DNA from 2 places in the Allobosea sp. Tri-49 genome. Region 2 is predicted to be linked to the other one. Evidence: riboswitches for the same ligand, from Rfam matches in the RefSeq annotation. Region 2 holds a riboswitch; the other holds the start of a gene.
What was found. A riboswitch is a leader RNA that binds a small molecule or an ion and turns the genes downstream of it on or off. The one in region 2 is predicted to bind glycine.
Positions count from the first base shown of each region.

Region 1: another riboswitch for glycine. It lies ahead of gcvT (glycine cleavage system aminomethyltransferase GcvT); the one in region 2 lies ahead of BLM15_RS16370 (D-amino acid dehydrogenase).

Region 1 is NZ_CP017946.1:3,030,649-3,038,952, reverse strand. It holds gene ctaD (cytochrome c oxidase subunit I) at 1-1,500, opposite strand, end outside; gene coxB (cytochrome c oxidase subunit II) at 1,558-2,439, opposite strand; gene BLM15_RS14920 (invasion associated locus B family protein) at 2,804-3,313, shown strand; gene BLM15_RS14915 (hypothetical protein) at 3,310-3,927, shown strand; glycine riboswitch at 4,003-4,102, shown strand; glycine riboswitch at 4,107-4,206, shown strand; gene gcvT (glycine cleavage system aminomethyltransferase GcvT) at 4,264-5,412, shown strand; gene gcvH (glycine cleavage system protein GcvH) at 5,442-5,816, shown strand; gene gcvPA (aminomethyl-transferring glycine dehydrogenase subunit GcvPA) at 5,928-7,268, shown strand; gene gcvPB (aminomethyl-transferring glycine dehydrogenase subunit GcvPB) at 7,268-8,304, shown strand, end outside.
Region 2 is NZ_CP017946.1:3,355,224-3,363,527, forward strand. It holds gene BLM15_RS16350 (ABC transporter substrate-binding protein) at 1-791, shown strand, start outside; gene BLM15_RS16355 (ABC transporter permease) at 834-1,646, shown strand; gene BLM15_RS16360 (DMT family transporter) at 1,636-2,577, shown strand; gene lhpI (cis-3-hydroxy-L-proline dehydratase) at 2,600-4,315, opposite strand; partial or broken gene BLM15_RS16370 (D-amino acid dehydrogenase) at 4,534-5,777, opposite strand; glycine riboswitch at 5,929-6,029, opposite strand; gene minC (septum site-determining protein MinC) at 6,328-7,068, shown strand; gene minD (septum site-determining protein MinD) at 7,104-7,919, shown strand; gene minE (cell division topological specificity factor MinE) at 7,916-8,179, shown strand; gene BLM15_RS16390 ((R)-mandelonitrile lyase) at 8,213-8,304, opposite strand, start outside.

The sequences.
Region 1 (8,304 bases), 320 kb from region 2:
CACGACGATGCCGTAGAGCCAGATCAGGAGGCCGGCCGCGAAGATGTAGGAGCCGATCGACGACCAGAAATGCCAGCCGGCGAACGCGTCGGGATAGTCGACATAGTGCCGCGGCATGCCGGACAGCCCGAGGAAGTGCTGCGGGAAGAACAGTAGGTTAGCACCAATGAAGGCGACCCAGAAGTGCAGGCGGCCGATCCAGTCCGGGATGATGTAGCCGCTCATCTTCGGGAACCAGTAGTAGAAGCCCGCGAAGATGCCGAACACCGCGCCGAGCGACAGCACGTAGTGGAAGTGCGCCACCACGTAGTAGGTCGCGTGCAGCGAGCGATCGAGGCCGGCATTGGCCAGCACCACGCCGGTGACGCCGCCGACGGTGAACAGGAAGATGAAGCCGATCGCCCAGACCATCGGCGCGGTGAAGCGCAAGCTGCCGCCCCACATCGTCGCGATCCAGGAGAAGATTTTCACGCCCGTCGGTACCGCGATCACCATCGTCGCGAAGACGAAGTAGCGCTGCGTGTTGAGCGACAGGCCAACCGTGTACATGTGGTGGGCCCAGACGATGAAGCCGACCACGCCGATCGCGACCATGGCGTAGGCCATGCCGAGATAGCCGAAGATCGGCTTCTTCGAGAAGGTCGAGATAATGTGGCTGACGATGCCGAAGGCCGGCAGGATCATGATGTAGACTTCGGGGTGACCGAAGAACCAGAACAGGTGCTGGTAGAGCACCGGGTCGCCACCGCCGGCCGGATCATAGAAGGTCGTGCCGAAATTGCGGTCGGTCAGCAGCATGGTGATCGCGCCGGCCAGGACCGGCAGCGCCAGCAGCAGCAGGAAGGCGGTGACCAGCACGCCCCAGGCGAACAGCGGCATCTTGTGCATGGTCATGCCAGGCGCGCGCATGTTCAGGATGGTGGTGATGAAGTTGATCGCACCCAGGATCGACGCCGCACCGGCAACGTGCAGCGACAGGATGCCGAAATCCACCGACGGGCCGGGGTGGCCTGTCGACGAGAACGGCGGATATATCGTCCAGCCGGTGCCGACGCCCTTGGCGCCGGGGGCGCCCTCGACGAACATCGAGATCAGCAGCAGGATCAGACCCGCGACCGTCAGCCAGAACGAGATGTTGTTCATGCGCGGGAAGGCCATGTCCGGCGCGCCGATCATCAGCGGCACGAACCAGTTGCCGAAGCCGCCGATGACGGCGGGCATGACCATGAAGAAGATCATGATCAGGCCGTGACCGGTGACGAAGACGTTGTAGCTCTGACCGTTGGCGAAGATCTGCAGGCCCGGCTGCTGCAACTCGATGCGCATCATGATCGACAGGAAGCCGCCGATCAGGCCCGCGACGATCGAGAAGATCAGATAGAGCGTGCCGATGTCCTTGTGGTTGGTCGAGAGCAGCCAGCGCCGCCAACCCGTGGGGGTGTGGTGCTCGTGGGCGTGATCGCCGTCATGCCCGTGGGCGTGGGGAGCCGCGGTAGCCATGAAATTCGTCTCCTCCTGCGAATACGGTTCGCGTGAGTTCTTTCAAGAGTGTCGGGTTCAGCGGGTCGCTTCGGCGACCTTGCTGGCGGCGTCGGCCGCATTGGCGAATTTCTGCTTCGCTTCCGCGAGCCAGGCCGTGTAGCGCTCCTGGCTGACGACGCGGATGGCGATCGGCATGAAGGCGTGGTTCTGGCCGCAGATGAACGAGCACTGGCCGTAGAAGATGCCTTCGCGCTCGGCCTTGAACCAGGTCTCGTTCAGGCGGCCGGGGATGGCGTCGATCTTCACGCCGAAGGCCGGCAGTGCGAACTTGTGGATGACGTCGGCGCCGGTGACCTGCACGCGCACGATCTTGCCGACTGGCACGACCGCCTCGTTGTCGACGGCGAGCAGGCGCGGCGCCTCGGATTCGGCGATCTTCTTGGACTGGATCGCCTCGGCACGCTGCTTCTCGTCGAGCATCAGCGAATCGAAACCGAAGCTGCCGCCTTCCTGCGGGTACTCATAGGACCAGTACCACTGCTTTCCGGTGACCTTCACGGTCATGTCGGCTTGCGGAATCTCCAGCTGCAGCTTGAGCAGGCGGAAGGAGGGGATGGCGATCACGACCAGGATCAGCACCGGAATGATCGTCCAGGCCACTTCGAGCAGCGCGTGGTGCGTCGTCTTCGAGGGAACCGGGTTCGCCTTCTCGTTGAAGCGCCAGGCGACATAGATCAGCAGTCCGAGCACGAAGAGCGTGATGATGAAGATGAGGACGTTCACCGAGTCGTGGAACCAGTGGATGAACGTCATCACTTCGGAATTGGCCGGCTGGAGATTCAGCTCCCAGGGCTGCGGCATGCCGTTCTGGGCCGATGCGACGGCCGGCGAAAACGCTATCAAAGCCGCAGCGAGGGCAGCCAGCGCGTTCCTGAGAGGGGTGGTCACAAATCGCATCGGTCCGACATAGCTCCTTTGATGCCGCGCGATCTGTCTCGGTCAGCTTCAAGACAGGCGCGCCGGGACGGCCACGTCTGGCCACCCCGGTTCTTCGGCATTGCGATAAATCAAAGATCACGCTTGCGCCAGTGGGGCAATGACAGGCTGTGACACAGCCCGTGCGGCATAAGTACGCGACACGCGCATGGGCGCCGGGCGGCCGATCGACGCCGCCTGCATCGAGTCCACCGTGTGGACGCTCGTGATGCTTCGCCTTGACAGGAGTCGGGACGCATGGTCGGAACGCATTCTCGCATGGCGGGGGCGCCGTTCGGCATGGGTATGCGTGTATTTCCATGCCCGTAAGGAGAGGAAGACAGCGATGCGCTCATTGATCGGTCCCGTGGCCGCGGCGCTCGCCGTCCTTGGCTGCGGCTGGCTTTCGATTGCGCCGGCCCATGCTCAGGGTGCGGTGCGTTCCACCCATGGCGACTGGCAGATGCGCTGCGAGACGCCGCCCGGCGCCAAGGCCGAGCAATGCGCCCTCGTGCAGAACGTCGCCGCCGAGGATCGTCCGAATCTCACTCTGCTGGTGATCGTGCTGAAGACGGCCGACCAGAAGAGCCGCCTGCTGCGCGTGGTTGCGCCGCTCGGCGTGCTGCTGCCCTCCGGCCTCGGCCTCAAGATCGACGACAAGGACATCGGCCGCGCCGGCTTCGTGCGCTGCCTCACCACCGGCTGCGTCGCCGAGGTGGTGATGGACGATACCCTGCTCGGTCAGCTCAAGACTGGTAAGAGCGCCACATTCATCGTGTTTCAGACGCCGGAGGAAGGGGTCGGCATTCCGGTTTCGCTCAACGGATTCGGCCCCGGCGTGGAGGCTTTGCCGTGATTGATCGTTTCGCTGGCCGCGTCGGCCGGTTCATTCTGCCCGCCGGCCTGGCGCTCGCGCTCGCCGGCTGCGGTTCCTCCGGTTCGTCGAGCACCGGTGAGCCGAGCACTACGCAGAAGCTCGGCAACATCCTCATGTTCCAGTCGACCACGCCGCCGGCAGCCGATCAGCTGCCGACCGACGACGAGGTCTACTTCGTCTGCCCCTCGGTGATCATCGCCGATGGCGGCGCCGCGATCCGTGCTCAGTCGGGGCAGGACAGCGGTAGCCTGCGCAGCCAGGTCTCGATCACCACCACCGCGCGCGAGTGCACGCAGTCCAACAAGGATGGCGGCTTCACCCTCAAGGTCGGCGTCGAGGGGCGTATCCTGATCGGCCCGGCCGGCAGCCCCGGCAATTATGGCGCGACGCTGCACACTCAGGTGATGCGCAACAACCAGGTCATCGCGCGCCGCAGCGCCCGTGTCGGCGGGGCAATTCCTTCCGGCCAGACCGGCGCCGACTTCTCGCATGTCGAGGGCAATATCGTTGTCCCACCGGGCTCCGGCGAGGTCGAGATCATCGTCGGGTTGAACACTGGCGGCGGCGAGCCGGCGCGGCGCCGGCGTCGATAAAAGGCACGCTGCCGTGAACTGAGGCAGGGGGCCGATTGACTCGGCTCCTCGCTCGTCTATTGCTGGCTCAGCCGCATCATCCCCGCGGGAGAGACCGGAGCCGGACTTGTTCGGCGCCGGCGCCGAAGGCGCAACCGCCCCGGAAACGCTCAGGCAAACGGACCGCGTGGGAATTGGCGCTCTGGAAAGTGGCGGGCCGTTGAGGCTCGCCCACCGACGGGGGTAACTCGCCCAAGGCTTCGGCTGCGGCGGGGAAATCTCTCAGGTCCCGAGACAGAGGGGGCGCGCTCCGGACGATTCCGTCCGGGGCTCGCGCTCGACTCTGGAAGGGATGCCATGGCTGCCGAAGCCGAGACTGCAAGCACCGAGCCGCTGCTCAAGACGCCGTTCCATGCCCGTCATGTCGCGGCGGGCGCGCGCATGGTGCCGTTCGCGGGCTACGACATGCCGGTGCAGTACCCTGCCGGCATCATGGCCGAGCACAACTGGACGCGCGAAAGCGCCGGCCTGTTCGACGTCTCGCATATGGGCCAGGCCTTCCTCGTCGGCCCCGACCATGAGACCACGGCCCGTGCGCTCGAAGCGCTCATCCCCGCCGACATCGTCAACCTGCCGCCCGGCAAGCAGCGCTATTCGCAGCTGCTGAACGAGGAGGGCGGCATCCTCGACGATCTGATGGTGACGCGCTCGGCCGATCCGGACGAGGACGGCGCGCTGCTGCTCGTCGTCAATGCCGCCTGCAAGACGCAGGACTACGCCCATATCGAGGCGCGGCTGCCGGCCAATGTGAAGCTGGTCAAGGCCGAGCATCGCGGCCTGATCGCCCTGCAGGGGCCGAAGGCGGAGGAGGCGCTGGCGGCGCTCAATCCCGAGGCCGCCGAGATGGGCTTCATGACCCTGCGCACGATGAAGCTCGGCGGCGTCAAGGCCAATGTCAGCCGCTCCGGCTACACCGGCGAGGACGGCTACGAGATTTCCGCCGCGGCCGATCGCATCGGCGAAATCTGGGATGCGCTGCTGCTCGACGCACGCGTCAAGCCGATCGGCCTCGGCGCCCGCGATTCGCTGCGTCTGGAAGCCGGGCTTTGCCTTTACGGCCATGATATCGACACCACGACCTCGCCGGTCGAAGCGGCGCTCAACTGGTCGATCCAGAAGCGCCGGCGCGAGGAGGGCGGCTTTCCCGGAGCTGCGCGCATCCAGCGCGAATTCGCCGAAAAGCCGGCCCGCGTCCGCGTTGGCCTGTTGCCGGAAGGCCGGGCTCCGGCCCGCGAGGGCGCTGAGATTGCCACCGCCGACGGCACCATCGTCGGCAAGGTCACCTCGGGCGGTTTCGGCCCGACCCTGAACGGCCCTTGCGCCATGGGCTACGTCGCCAGGGAGCATTCGGCTCCCGGCACCAGGCTCGACCTGATCGTGCGCGGCAAGCCGCTGCCGGCGACCATCGCCGCCATGCCTTTCGTCCCCAACCGCTACAAGCGCTGAGCTTCACCCCTTTTCGCCGGAGGAAACCCATGGCCGAGACCCGCTACACCAAGGACCACGAATACATCCGCATCGAGGGCGATACCGGCACGGTCGGCATCACCGACTACGCCCAGGGCCAGCTCGGCGACGTCGTCTTCGTCGAGCTGCCTTCGGTCGGCAAGGCGCTGACCAAGGGCGGTGAGGCCGCCGTGGTCGAGAGCGTCAAGGCTGCGTCCGAGGTCTATGCGCCGGTCTCCGGCGAGGTCGTCGCCGTCAACAGCGAGCTCGAAGCTGCGCCCGGCACGGTCAACGAGGACCCGGCAGGCAAGGGTTGGTTCGTCAAGCTCAAGCTCACGGACGCCGCCGAACTGGAGGGCCTGCTGAGCGAGGCCGAGTACCAGGACTACGTCAAGACGCTTTGAGGCGTCGCTGACACCGTCATTCCCGGCCCGAGCATAATCTCCGGCCGGGAAGGCGCTGGTTGAAGAGACGCCCGGGCCGAGCCCGAGCATGACGCCATTCAAGGAAGCCCCATGCGCTATCTCCCCCTGACCGAAACCGATCGCGAGGACATGCTCGCGCGCATCGGCGTCCCCGATGTCGACGCGCTCTTCTCCGATGTGCCAGCCGGCAAGCTGCTGAAGGAGCCGCTCGATCTGCCGCGCGCCAAGGGCGAGCTCGAGGTCGAGCGCATCCTCGGCAAGCTGTCGGCGAAGAACACGGCGGCCGGCGCGGTGCCGTTCTTCGTCGGGGCAGGGGCCTACAAGCATCATGTCCCGGCGACGGTCGACCATCTGATCCAGCGCTCGGAATTCCTGACCAGCTACACCCCGTACCAGCCCGAGATCGCCCAGGGCACGCTGCAATATCTCTTCGAGTTCCAGACCCAGGTCGCAGCGCTGACCGGCATGGAGGTCGCCAACGCCTCGATGTATGACGGCTCGACCGGCACGGCCGAGGCGGTGCTGATGGCGCATCGCGTCACCCGGCGGCGCAAGGCGGTGCTCTCCGGCGGCCTGCACCCGCACTACACCCAGGTCGTCGAGACCCTCTCCGAGATGGCGAACGACGAGGTCGTGGCGCTCAAGCCCGACGTCCGCGCCACCGAGGACATTCTCGCGGCGATCGACGACAGCGTCTCCTGCGTCGTTGTGCAGTCGCCCGACGTCTTCGGCAATCTGCGTGACCTGAAGCCGATCGCCGACAAGGCGCACGCTCATGGCGCCTTGCTGATCGCGGTCTTCACCGAGGTCGTCTCGCTCGGCGCCGTGACCCCACCGGGCGCCCAGGATGCCGACATCGTCGTCGGCGAGGGCCAGTCGATCGGCAATGCCCTGAACTTCGGCGGCCCCTATGTCGGCCTCTTCGCCGCCAAGTCGAAATATGTCCGCCAGATGCCGGGCCGGCTCTGTGGCGAGACGGTCGATGCCGATGGCCGCCGTGGCTTCGTGCTGACGCTCTCGACCCGCGAACAGCATATCCGCCGCGACAAGGCGACCTCGAACATCTGCACCAATTCCGGCCTCTGCGTACTGGCCTTCACCATCCACATGACGCTGCTCGGCCAGGCCGGATTGTCGCGCCTCGCCGAGCTCAACCACGCCAATGCGGTCAAGCTCGCCGATGCGCTTGCCGGGGTTAAGGGCGTCGAGGTCGTCAACGAGACCTTCTTCAACGAGTTCACGCTGAAGCTCTCCAAGCCGGCGGCCGAGGTGGTCGAGGCTATGGCCGCAAAGGGCATTCTCGCCGGCGTGCCGGCCTCGCGCCTGAAGCCCGGCGCCGGGCTCGACGATCTCCTGATCGTCGCCAATACCGAAGTGAATACGGATGAAGATCGAGCGGCCTTCGTGGCGGCGCTCGCGGAGGTGCTGTGATGCTGAACCGTCAGGGACGTCCCAGCCAGGCTGGCGAAGGTGCGAGCGAGCGCCACGAGACCTTCACCGGCAACCGCGCATTGCAGCAGATCGAGCCGCTGATCTTCGAGATTGGCCATCACGAGTCGACCGGTGTCGACATCGACAAGCCGGCGCCATTCAAGTCTCGCCTCGGCAAGCATGCCCGGCAGGGCGAGATCGGCCTGCCCGGCCTCTCCGAGCCGGAGACGATGCGCCATTATGTGCGCCTCAGCCAGAAGAACTACGGCATCGACACCGGGCTTTTCCCGCTCGGCTCCTGCACGATGAAGCACAATGCCCGTCTCAACGAGAAGGTGGCGCGCCTGCCGGGCTTCTCCGACGTGCACCCGCTCCAGCCGGTCTCGACGGTGCCGGGCGCGCTCGACGTCATGCTCGAGCTCGCCCGCTATCTGATGACGCTGACCGGCATGCCGGCGGTTGCGCTCTCGCCCAAGGCCGGCGCCCATGGCGAAGCCTGCGGCATGATGGCGATCAAGGCCGCGATCGCCGCCAAGGGCGAGGGCGCGACCCGCACTGTCGTGCTAGTTCCAGAATCGGCTCACGGCACCAACCCGGCGACCGCGGCGCTGATCGGCTTCTCGGTGAAGGCCGTTCCGGCGCGTCCGGACGGCACCGTCGCGGTCGAGGACGTCAAGGCGCTGCTCGGCCCCGACGTTGCCGCGATCATGCTGACCAACCCGAACACCTGCGGCATCTTCGAGCCTCAGATCGTCGAGATCGCCGCGGCGATGCACGAGGCCGGCGCCTATTTCTACTGCGACGGCGCCAACTTCAACGCGATCGTCGGCAAGGCGCGCCCGGGCGATCTCGGCGTCGACGCCATGCATATCAACCTGCACAAGACCTTCTCGACCCCGCATGGCGGCGGCGGCCCGGGCGCCGGCCCGGTCGTGCTGTCGGAGCGGCTGGCGCCCTATGCGCCGGTGCCGTTCATCCATGTCGAGGGCGGCAAGTCGCGCCTGGTCGAGCACAAGGCCGATGCACCTGATGGTAA
Region 2 (8,304 bases):
TCGAGCTCGAGATGCTCTACACCCAGGGCGGCGGCGAGACCCAGCAGGCGGTGCTCTCCAACAGCGTCGACATCGGCGTCGCCGGCGGCATCATGGGCGCGCTCTCGGCCTATTCGAAGGGCGCGCCGATCCGCATCATGGGCGCGGAGACCACCGGGGCGAAGGATCTTTACTGGTATGTCAAAAGCGACTCTCCGGTGAAGGCGCTCAAGGACCTGCAGAACCATACGGTTTCGTTCTCGACCAATGGCTCGTCGACCCATGGCGTCGTCAACGCCTTCATCAAGGAGAACAGCCTCAAGATCCGGCCGACCGCGACCGGGGGCCCGGCGCCGACGCTGACCCAGGTGATGTCCGGCCAGATCGATGTCGGCTGGGCTGCGCCGCCCTTCGGCCTGCCGCAACTCGATAAGGGCGAGATCCGCGTCGTCGCAACCGGTAACGACACCCAGGCCTTCAAGAGCCAGACGGTCCGCCTGCTGATCACCAACACCAGCGCGCTCCAGAACAAGAAGGCCGTGATCGATCGCTACATGGCCGCCTACCGCGAGACCATCGACGCAATGTATTCCAGCGACGCGGCAATCAAGGCCTATGCCGATTTCGTCGGGATTCCGGAGGCCATCGCCAGGCGCACGCGGGATGATTTCTTCCCGAAGGAAGCACTCGACCCCGACAAGATCGTTGGGCTGGACACTATCGTTCCCGACGCGGTGGCGCTCAAATATACGGCCCAGCCGCTGACCAAGGAACAGCTCGCCGAGCTGATCCAGATTCCGCCGCGCAAATGAGCCGGCGCATCGACGGCCTCGTCTACCCGGAGTGACGGCGCGATGACGACAACAACGCTTGGCCGGACGGAAACTCGCCCGGCGAAGATGGACCAGGCACGCGCCGTGCTGATCACGCGGATCGGCATCGTCGTGGTACTTCTGGCGATCTGGGAGATCGCAGCGCGCTCGGGATTGCTCTACCGCGACGTCGTGCCGTCGCTGCTACTCATCCTACGCGCGCTCGCCCATCTCCTGGTCGAGCCGACCTTCTATGCCAATCTCGGCGTCACCGCCGGCGAGGTCGCGCTCGCGATCCTCATCGGCGGCGGCGGTGGGGTCGCGGTCGGCATTCTGCTCGGGACGAACCGCTTCCTGCAGCGTGCCTATGAACCGCTGCTGCACTATCTCGGGCCGACCCCGAAGATCATCTTCTTTCCGCTGCTGATCATGTGGTTCGGCGTCGGGCCGGGTTCCAAGGTCGCGATGGGGGCGCTGTCCTCGTTCTTTCCGGTCGCGATCAGTGTCGCCGCGGCGATGCGCGAGATCGACACCGTGCTCATCCGGGTCGGCCTCAGCTTCAGGCTCAATGTTGGGCAGATGATTTCCAAGATCTACCTTCCGGCGATGCGCGCTCCGGTCATCAACGGTCTGCGCATCGGGCTCGGCGTCGCCATCATCGGCACGCTGCTGGCCGAGACCAAGCTCGCCAATCAGGGGCTCGGCTACGCGGTGATCCAGACCTATGCGACCTTCGACATGCCGCGCATGTACGCGCTGCTGATCGTCGTCTTCCTGCTGGCCGTCGGCGTGAATGTGATCCTCGGACGCTACACGGAGCTGCCCGGCACCAGGCGCCCCTCGGATGCGCACTGACCCTGTCGGCGGGACGATCCCGGCTTCGAAGGAGCAGGCAGGCATCCCGCGCAGCGCCTATTGGCTGGCGACGCTCCCGCCGCTGTTCTGGTCGGGCAATTTCCTGATCGCACGGCTGATGCGCGAGACGATACCGCCTGTACAGATGTCGTTCTGGCGCTGGAGTCTCGCCCTTCTCATCTTGCTCCCGTTCTGCTGGCGGCCAGTCGTCGACGCTTGGCCGCGCATTCGCGGCAACATCCCATTCCTCGCGCTGCTCGGCGCGATCGGCGTGACCGCATTCAACTGCTTCGTCTATGCGGCGCTGCACTACACACCAGTCGCCAACGCAGCACTGGTCAATTCCCTGCTCCCCGTCGTGACCTTCCTGCTGGCCTATCTGATCCTGAAGCAGAGCCTGACGCGGCAGCAACTTGCCGGGATCGCACTCTCGCTCTGCGGGGCGGTTCTGGTGATCTGCCGCGGGGATCCAAGGATGCTTCTGAATGTCTCGCTCAACCGGGGGGATATTCTGGTCTTCGCCGGCATGAGCTGCTGGGCGTTGTACACCGTGCTGATCCGCTGGCGGTCGGCAGGGCTGCCTGCGATGGCGTTCCTCGGCGTGACCGTGTTCTTCGGCGCCCTGTTCCATCTGCCGGCCGTCGCCTGGGAATATGCAATGCAAGGCGGCTTCCGGCTCACCATGGCGACCGCCGGCGCGCTGGTCTATTTCGCGCTCTTCCCGTCGATCCTGGCCTATGTCTTCTGGAACCGTTCGGTCGCTGTGCTCGGCCCCGGCAGGACCGGCATGTTCATGCACCTCCTGCCGCCGACCAGCGCTGCGCTGGGCTTCATCGTGCTCGGCGAGCAGATCGCCTGGTTCCACCTGGCAGGCTTCGCCGTCATCGTTCTCGGCATCTGGCTGGTCACATCGGCACCGCGCAAAGCATGACCGTAGATAGCGCCAGCCAAATTCAGCCTGGCCCGGCAAGCCAGGCCGGCAAACGGGCGGGCGCGATACCGGTGAGAGCAGCCTCGATGCAGTCGTCGAGGGTCCCGAGCCTCACCGTGCAGCCGGAGAGCCCCGGCCCGTAGTGAGCGTATTTTCCAGAGGTAGTCAGGACGACCCTGGCCTGCTCCGGGAAAACCGGGCGCGTGATCGAGCACCAGCAGAGGTCGGGAATGACGTCGACGCCGCTCTCCCGCAATTTCGTCATCGTTCCGTCGGCCTCTGCTGCGGCCACAACCTCTCTTCCCGCCGTGATGATGACCGAGACGGTCTTGGCGAGAGGGCGGCCATCGAGCCGTTCCGCGGCAGCCCGGCATTCGTCGAGCGAGGCGTGAGGGCTGCCGATGGCGACAAGATCGACCTCCGAGGGGCCGCTGCTCAGCTTGCGCCAGCCGGCGGCAAGGTCTTCGCGCGTCACCAAAACTTCGTCTTCGATAGCGCCTCCGAGGCTGTCCGCTTCCGGCGTGATGCCCTCGATATGCAGCATGGCCGCAGCGGAAGTCGTTCCGAAGGCGGCGCAGAGCGCCTTGAGATCGTCTCGTGACGGCCGCGTCTCTGTGAGGCCCTTGATCAGCGGGATTCGATCGGGCGAGGCAAGGCCAGCGAGATAGCCGATCAGGGGCCAGGCCGAGGAGTCCGCGCCGTCAGGCAGGTCGATCCGGACCGCACGGCGCGCCCGCCGGCCCTCGTCGAGAAAAGCTCCGGCGCGCGGTGCCCGGCCGGTAACGGCGATGCAGAAATCCAGGAAGTCCGGATGCTTCGCCGTCCGGGCTCCGAGCACGGAGTTGGCGAAGATCACCGCATTTGATTCCGACCAGCCGATCGCCTCTCCGAAACCCGGCGGATCCGGCAGGGAGTAAGGCGCGCAGGTGAAGCTCGCCTGGCAGCCCATGCGCACATAGGCATCGGCGAGGCGCGTCGCCGGCTCGCCGAAATCGCGTGCCACGCCCTGGCGGCGCCAGTTGGCATGATCGACCGAGATGGCGTTCATCGTCGTCGGGACGCGGGCGCGCGCTCCGAGCTGCTCCATCTTCTCGGCGAAGATCAGATTGGCCGGGCCGGCATAGATGCAGCCATCGACATGGGCCCGCGTCACGTCGATGAGGTCGGTCGCTCCCTGCTGGCTCGCCATGGCGCAGATGATGCTCATCGCCTGCCGGGCAGCGATCCCGTCGGCCCCGGCGAGCATGCGATTGTCGGCAGGGGACAGCTGCAGGTCGCCATGGCCCGTCGCAGAGAGGGGGATCCGCACACGCCCGCCGTCCGCAGTTATGCCGTCCGGTGCGATCGTCGCGCCGGCCGCGGAGGACAGGGTGACAAAGGCTTCGTCCGGAAGGCGAATGACGGGAATGCGGCGCCCGAACATCTCCGAGGCGACGATCGCGCCGAGCGTCAGCGTATCCTCCGGACCGGTGAAGATCAGGGCCGCGGGGCTCCTGCCCGAAAGCGCGAGTTCCAGCAGCACACCCGAACCGGAGCAGGAGCCTCGGCTGCTCGGCATCATCACGACCGCACCGGCGAGCGAGACGCCGTGCGAGGGGTGGTGCACGTCGATGACCACTCCCGTCGCGGGATCGACACCACCCCAGAAGCTCAGGGCCTCGTTCAGGACGACGATCGGCCCGGCCGCGTCCCCGGGAGCGACCGCGATCCCGTTATCGTGTCGTGCAGGAGAGTTCATGGAGGCTGTTTAGCGGAAACAAATGCGGGATCGGAACAAGGCAGGGTGCGAAACCGTCCCTCCCGACACAAGTGATATCATCGAATGGTAGGCACGTGTTGAAGCAGCACTCGCCGTCCTGGGTTCGCTCTTCTCCGCCTACCGCAACCTGAAGCTGCCATGACAATCGGGCAGGCGCCCGAACGCAAGAGCGCCGGTCGCCTGCCCCGTCTTCTCGGTCAGACGGCGTTCGGCCGCGCGGTCACCAGCGCCGCCACGGCATCGGCCGTCGCGGCTGACAAGGTCCAGCCGAGATGGCCGTGGCCGGTGTTGTAGAACACACGCGGATTGCGCCCGCGCATGACCCTCGGCAGCATGTCGGGCATCATCGGCCGCAAGCCGGCCCAGGGCGTGACCTGGCGCGTGCTCATTCCGGGAAAGTGCGTGCGGCACCTTGCACGAGCGGCTCGATCCGGCTGGCCCGGATGTCCTTGTTGTAGCCGTTGAACTCGGCCGTTCCGGCGACGCGGAAACGAGTGGCGCCGAGCCGGCTGGTTACGATCTTCGCGCGGTCATCCAGCAGGCTCGTCCATGGTGCCGCCCGCTGATCCGACGTTTCCGGAAGATCGACCGTGATCGAATAGCCCTTCACCGGATAGACGTTGACGCGATCGCCGAGATCGGCGGCGAGTTGGCGGGATGCGACACCGCCGCAGACCACGATGCGGTCGAACCGGTCGCTTTGCGTGCCGACCTCGCCCGCCTCTTCCGTCGGCCTCCAGGTCACCTGAACAGCCTCACCGGCGCCGTGCTCGATCGAGAGCACTTCGCTCGACAGGCGCATCCTCACCCCCCGGCGCTCGCAGGCGCGGGCGAGCCCGTTGGTGAATTTGTGGATGTCGCCGGTGAAGTCAGACGGGGTGTAGAAGCCGCCGTAGAACTCGCCCTTCAGGGACGGCTCGATCGCCCGGATTTCCTCCAGGGTGACGGCACGGCGCTCGAGCCCTCCCCTGGCGAGCAGCGCCGAGACGCGGGCCGCGGCCTCGAACTCCGCCTTGCTGTGGTAGAAGTGCAGGATGCCGCGCTCTTCGCAATCGAATGCGATGCCTTCCTCCCGCGCCATCTGCATGAGGTGAGCGCGGGCTTCGATCGCGAGCCGGGCAGTGGTGAGCGTGTTCTCCTCGTATTTCGGGATCGAGGCGACGAACTGCGCCATCCAGGACAGCTTGTGCCAGGACGGCTTGGGATTGACGAGGAGCGGGGCTCCCGGCGTGAACATCCACTTGATACCCTTCAGAACCGTGGCCCAGCTGTTCCAGACCTCGGCATTCGAGGCCGAGAGCTGGCCGCCATTGGCGAAGGAGGTTTCCATCGCGGCATAGGGCTGGCGGTCGAAGACCGTGACCTCGCAGCCGCGCCGAGCAAGGTTGTAGGCGGTGGTGATGCCGGTAATGCCCGCGCCGATCACGGCGACGCGCGAGATGTCGGATGTGCTCATAGGTGCTCCTGCCCGCGCAATGCGGGTCGTCAGCACCCCCTCTGTCATTGGCCTGAGAGCTTCGTCGCGCCCAATCAGCTGGACTGTCGACTTGCACCATCGGCGCAGAACTGCGGTTCTGCTTTTCAGAGTCGAATCATCGGCAGCGGTACGTTTTGCCTGAGAGTTTCCGGGGTGGTTGCTCCGTCGGCGCCGATCCGATTTTGACGTCGGACCGATCTCTCCCGCTGCCACGAGTGCTAGTGCGCCTGCGATTTCTGTCAAGGGCGATCGGGCCGGAGCACGACCAGGCTCGCCAACCTTCAGCGCTGGCCGCGGGACAGCCACCGACACAGCAACGTAATCCCGCAAGGCGTCTCTTCATCGGTTTTACGGCAGAACGTGAACGCGACAAAAAAGATAAATATTTGATAAATAACGGTTTTATATCGTATTCCAGCACTTCTCCAAGCAGTTCTCCCCGATAATCGCCCCAGCGATTTACCGCTCGTTAACCATTCGATTCCTACATCTGAGCAACCGAAAATTTACCAAGATGACCGCCGTGTTAACCAAACCCCGGCCGATCCGCCTCAAGGGGCGATCCTACCTTGCGCTGACGCTGACACCCGAGCTGCCTTTCGAGGACTGGCTGGTGCGGCTCGACGATCTCGCCGGCCGCTCCGCCGGTTTCTTCCTGCGGCGGCCGGTGGTGCTCGACGTCGAGGGCCTCGATATCGACCGCGCGCAGCTGCGCGATCTCGTCGGCAAGCTCGGCGCGCGCAATGTCCGGATCATGGGGATCGAGGGCGCACGCCCCTCCATGCTCGGGAACGATCTGCCGCCGGCCATGTCGGGCGGAAAGACCACCGGAGACATCGAGGAGCCAGCGGCCGAGCCGACCCAGGAAGCCCCTGTCGCCGAGACCGTGGCAGAGGCTCCCCCCGCGCCGCTGCCCGCGAGGTCCGCGCCGGCGTCGCTCGTCGTCACCCAGCCGGTGCGCTCGGGGCAGTCGATCTTCGCCGAGGGCGACGTGACCATCGTCGGGTCTGTCGCCTCCGGCGCCGAGGTCATCGCCGGTGGTTCGATCCATATCTACGGCACCCTGCGGGGGCGGGCGATGGCCGGCACGCTGGGCAACGCAGAGGCCCGCATCTTCTGCCGCAAGCTCGAGGCCGAGCTGGTCGGCATCGACGGCTACTACAAGACGGCAGAGGACCTGGAGCCCGGCCTGCGCGGCAAGCCCGTCCAGTTCTGGCTCGAAGGTGAAATCTTCACGGCCGGATCACTCGCCTGAAACGACAACGCGTCCACCGGAACTAGGAGAGGTCAATGGGCAAGGTCATCGTGGTCACATCGGGCAAGGGCGGCGTCGGCAAGACGACGTCCTCCGCCGCCCTGGGCGCAGCTTTGGCGCAGAGCGGCGACAAGGTCGTGGTCGTCGACTTCGATGTCGGCCTGCGCAATCTCGACCTGATCATGGGTGCCGAACGGCGGGTGGTCTACGACCTCGTCAACGTGATCCAGGGCGAGGCCAAGCTGACGCAGGCGCTGATCCGCGACAAACGGGTCGAGACGCTCTACCTGCTGCCGGCCTCGCAGACTCGCGACAAGGACAACCTTACCTCCGAGGGCGTCGAGAAGGTCATCGGCGCGCTGAAGAGCCATTTCGACTGGGTGATCTGCGACAGCCCGGCCGGCATCGAGCGCGGCGCCACCCTCGCCATGCGCCATGCCGACATCGCGATCGTCGTGACCAATCCGGAAGTCTCCTCGGTACGCGATTCCGATCGCATCATCGGCCTGCTCGATTCGAAGACGCTGAAGGCCGAGAACGGCGAGCGCATGGAGAAGCACCTGCTCCTCACCCGCTACGACCCCGCCCGCGCCGAGCGCGGCGACATGCTGAAGGTGGACGACGTCCTCGAGATCCTGTCGATCCCGCTGCTCGGCATCATCCCCGAGAGCATGGACGTGCTGCGCGCCTCCAATATCGGCTCGCCCGTCACCCTGGCGGATGAGCGCAGCGCCCCTGCACTCGCCTATTTCGACGCGGTGCGTCGCCTCAAGGGCGAGAACCTGCCGATGACCATCCCCGGCGAGAAGCGCGGCTTCTTCGGCAAGATCTTCGGAAGGAAAGCGGCATGAACCTGCGTCGTCTCTTCTTCCGGCCCCAGTCGGCTCCCGCCGCGCGCGAGCGCCTGCAGGTCCTGCTCGCCCATGAGCGCCTGTCGGCCGACGGCTCCGACCTCGTGACCAAATTGCGCGACGAGATCCTGCGCGTGATCGCCAAGCATGTGCAGGTCGACGACGACAAGGTCACCGTCCGGATGGAGCGCGGACCCCAGGTCTCGACGCTCGCCGTCGACATCGAAATCCCGTTCGATGCGGGCAAGAAGGCGGCCTGAGGGCCGCCTTTCCCATTCCAGGGCGCGGCGGCCTCACATCACCGCAGGCCCGCGACCGTCATATTCGGCGTCCGAGACCTTATCGAGCCAGTCGACGACCTTGCCGTCCAGGGATTCCTGCACGG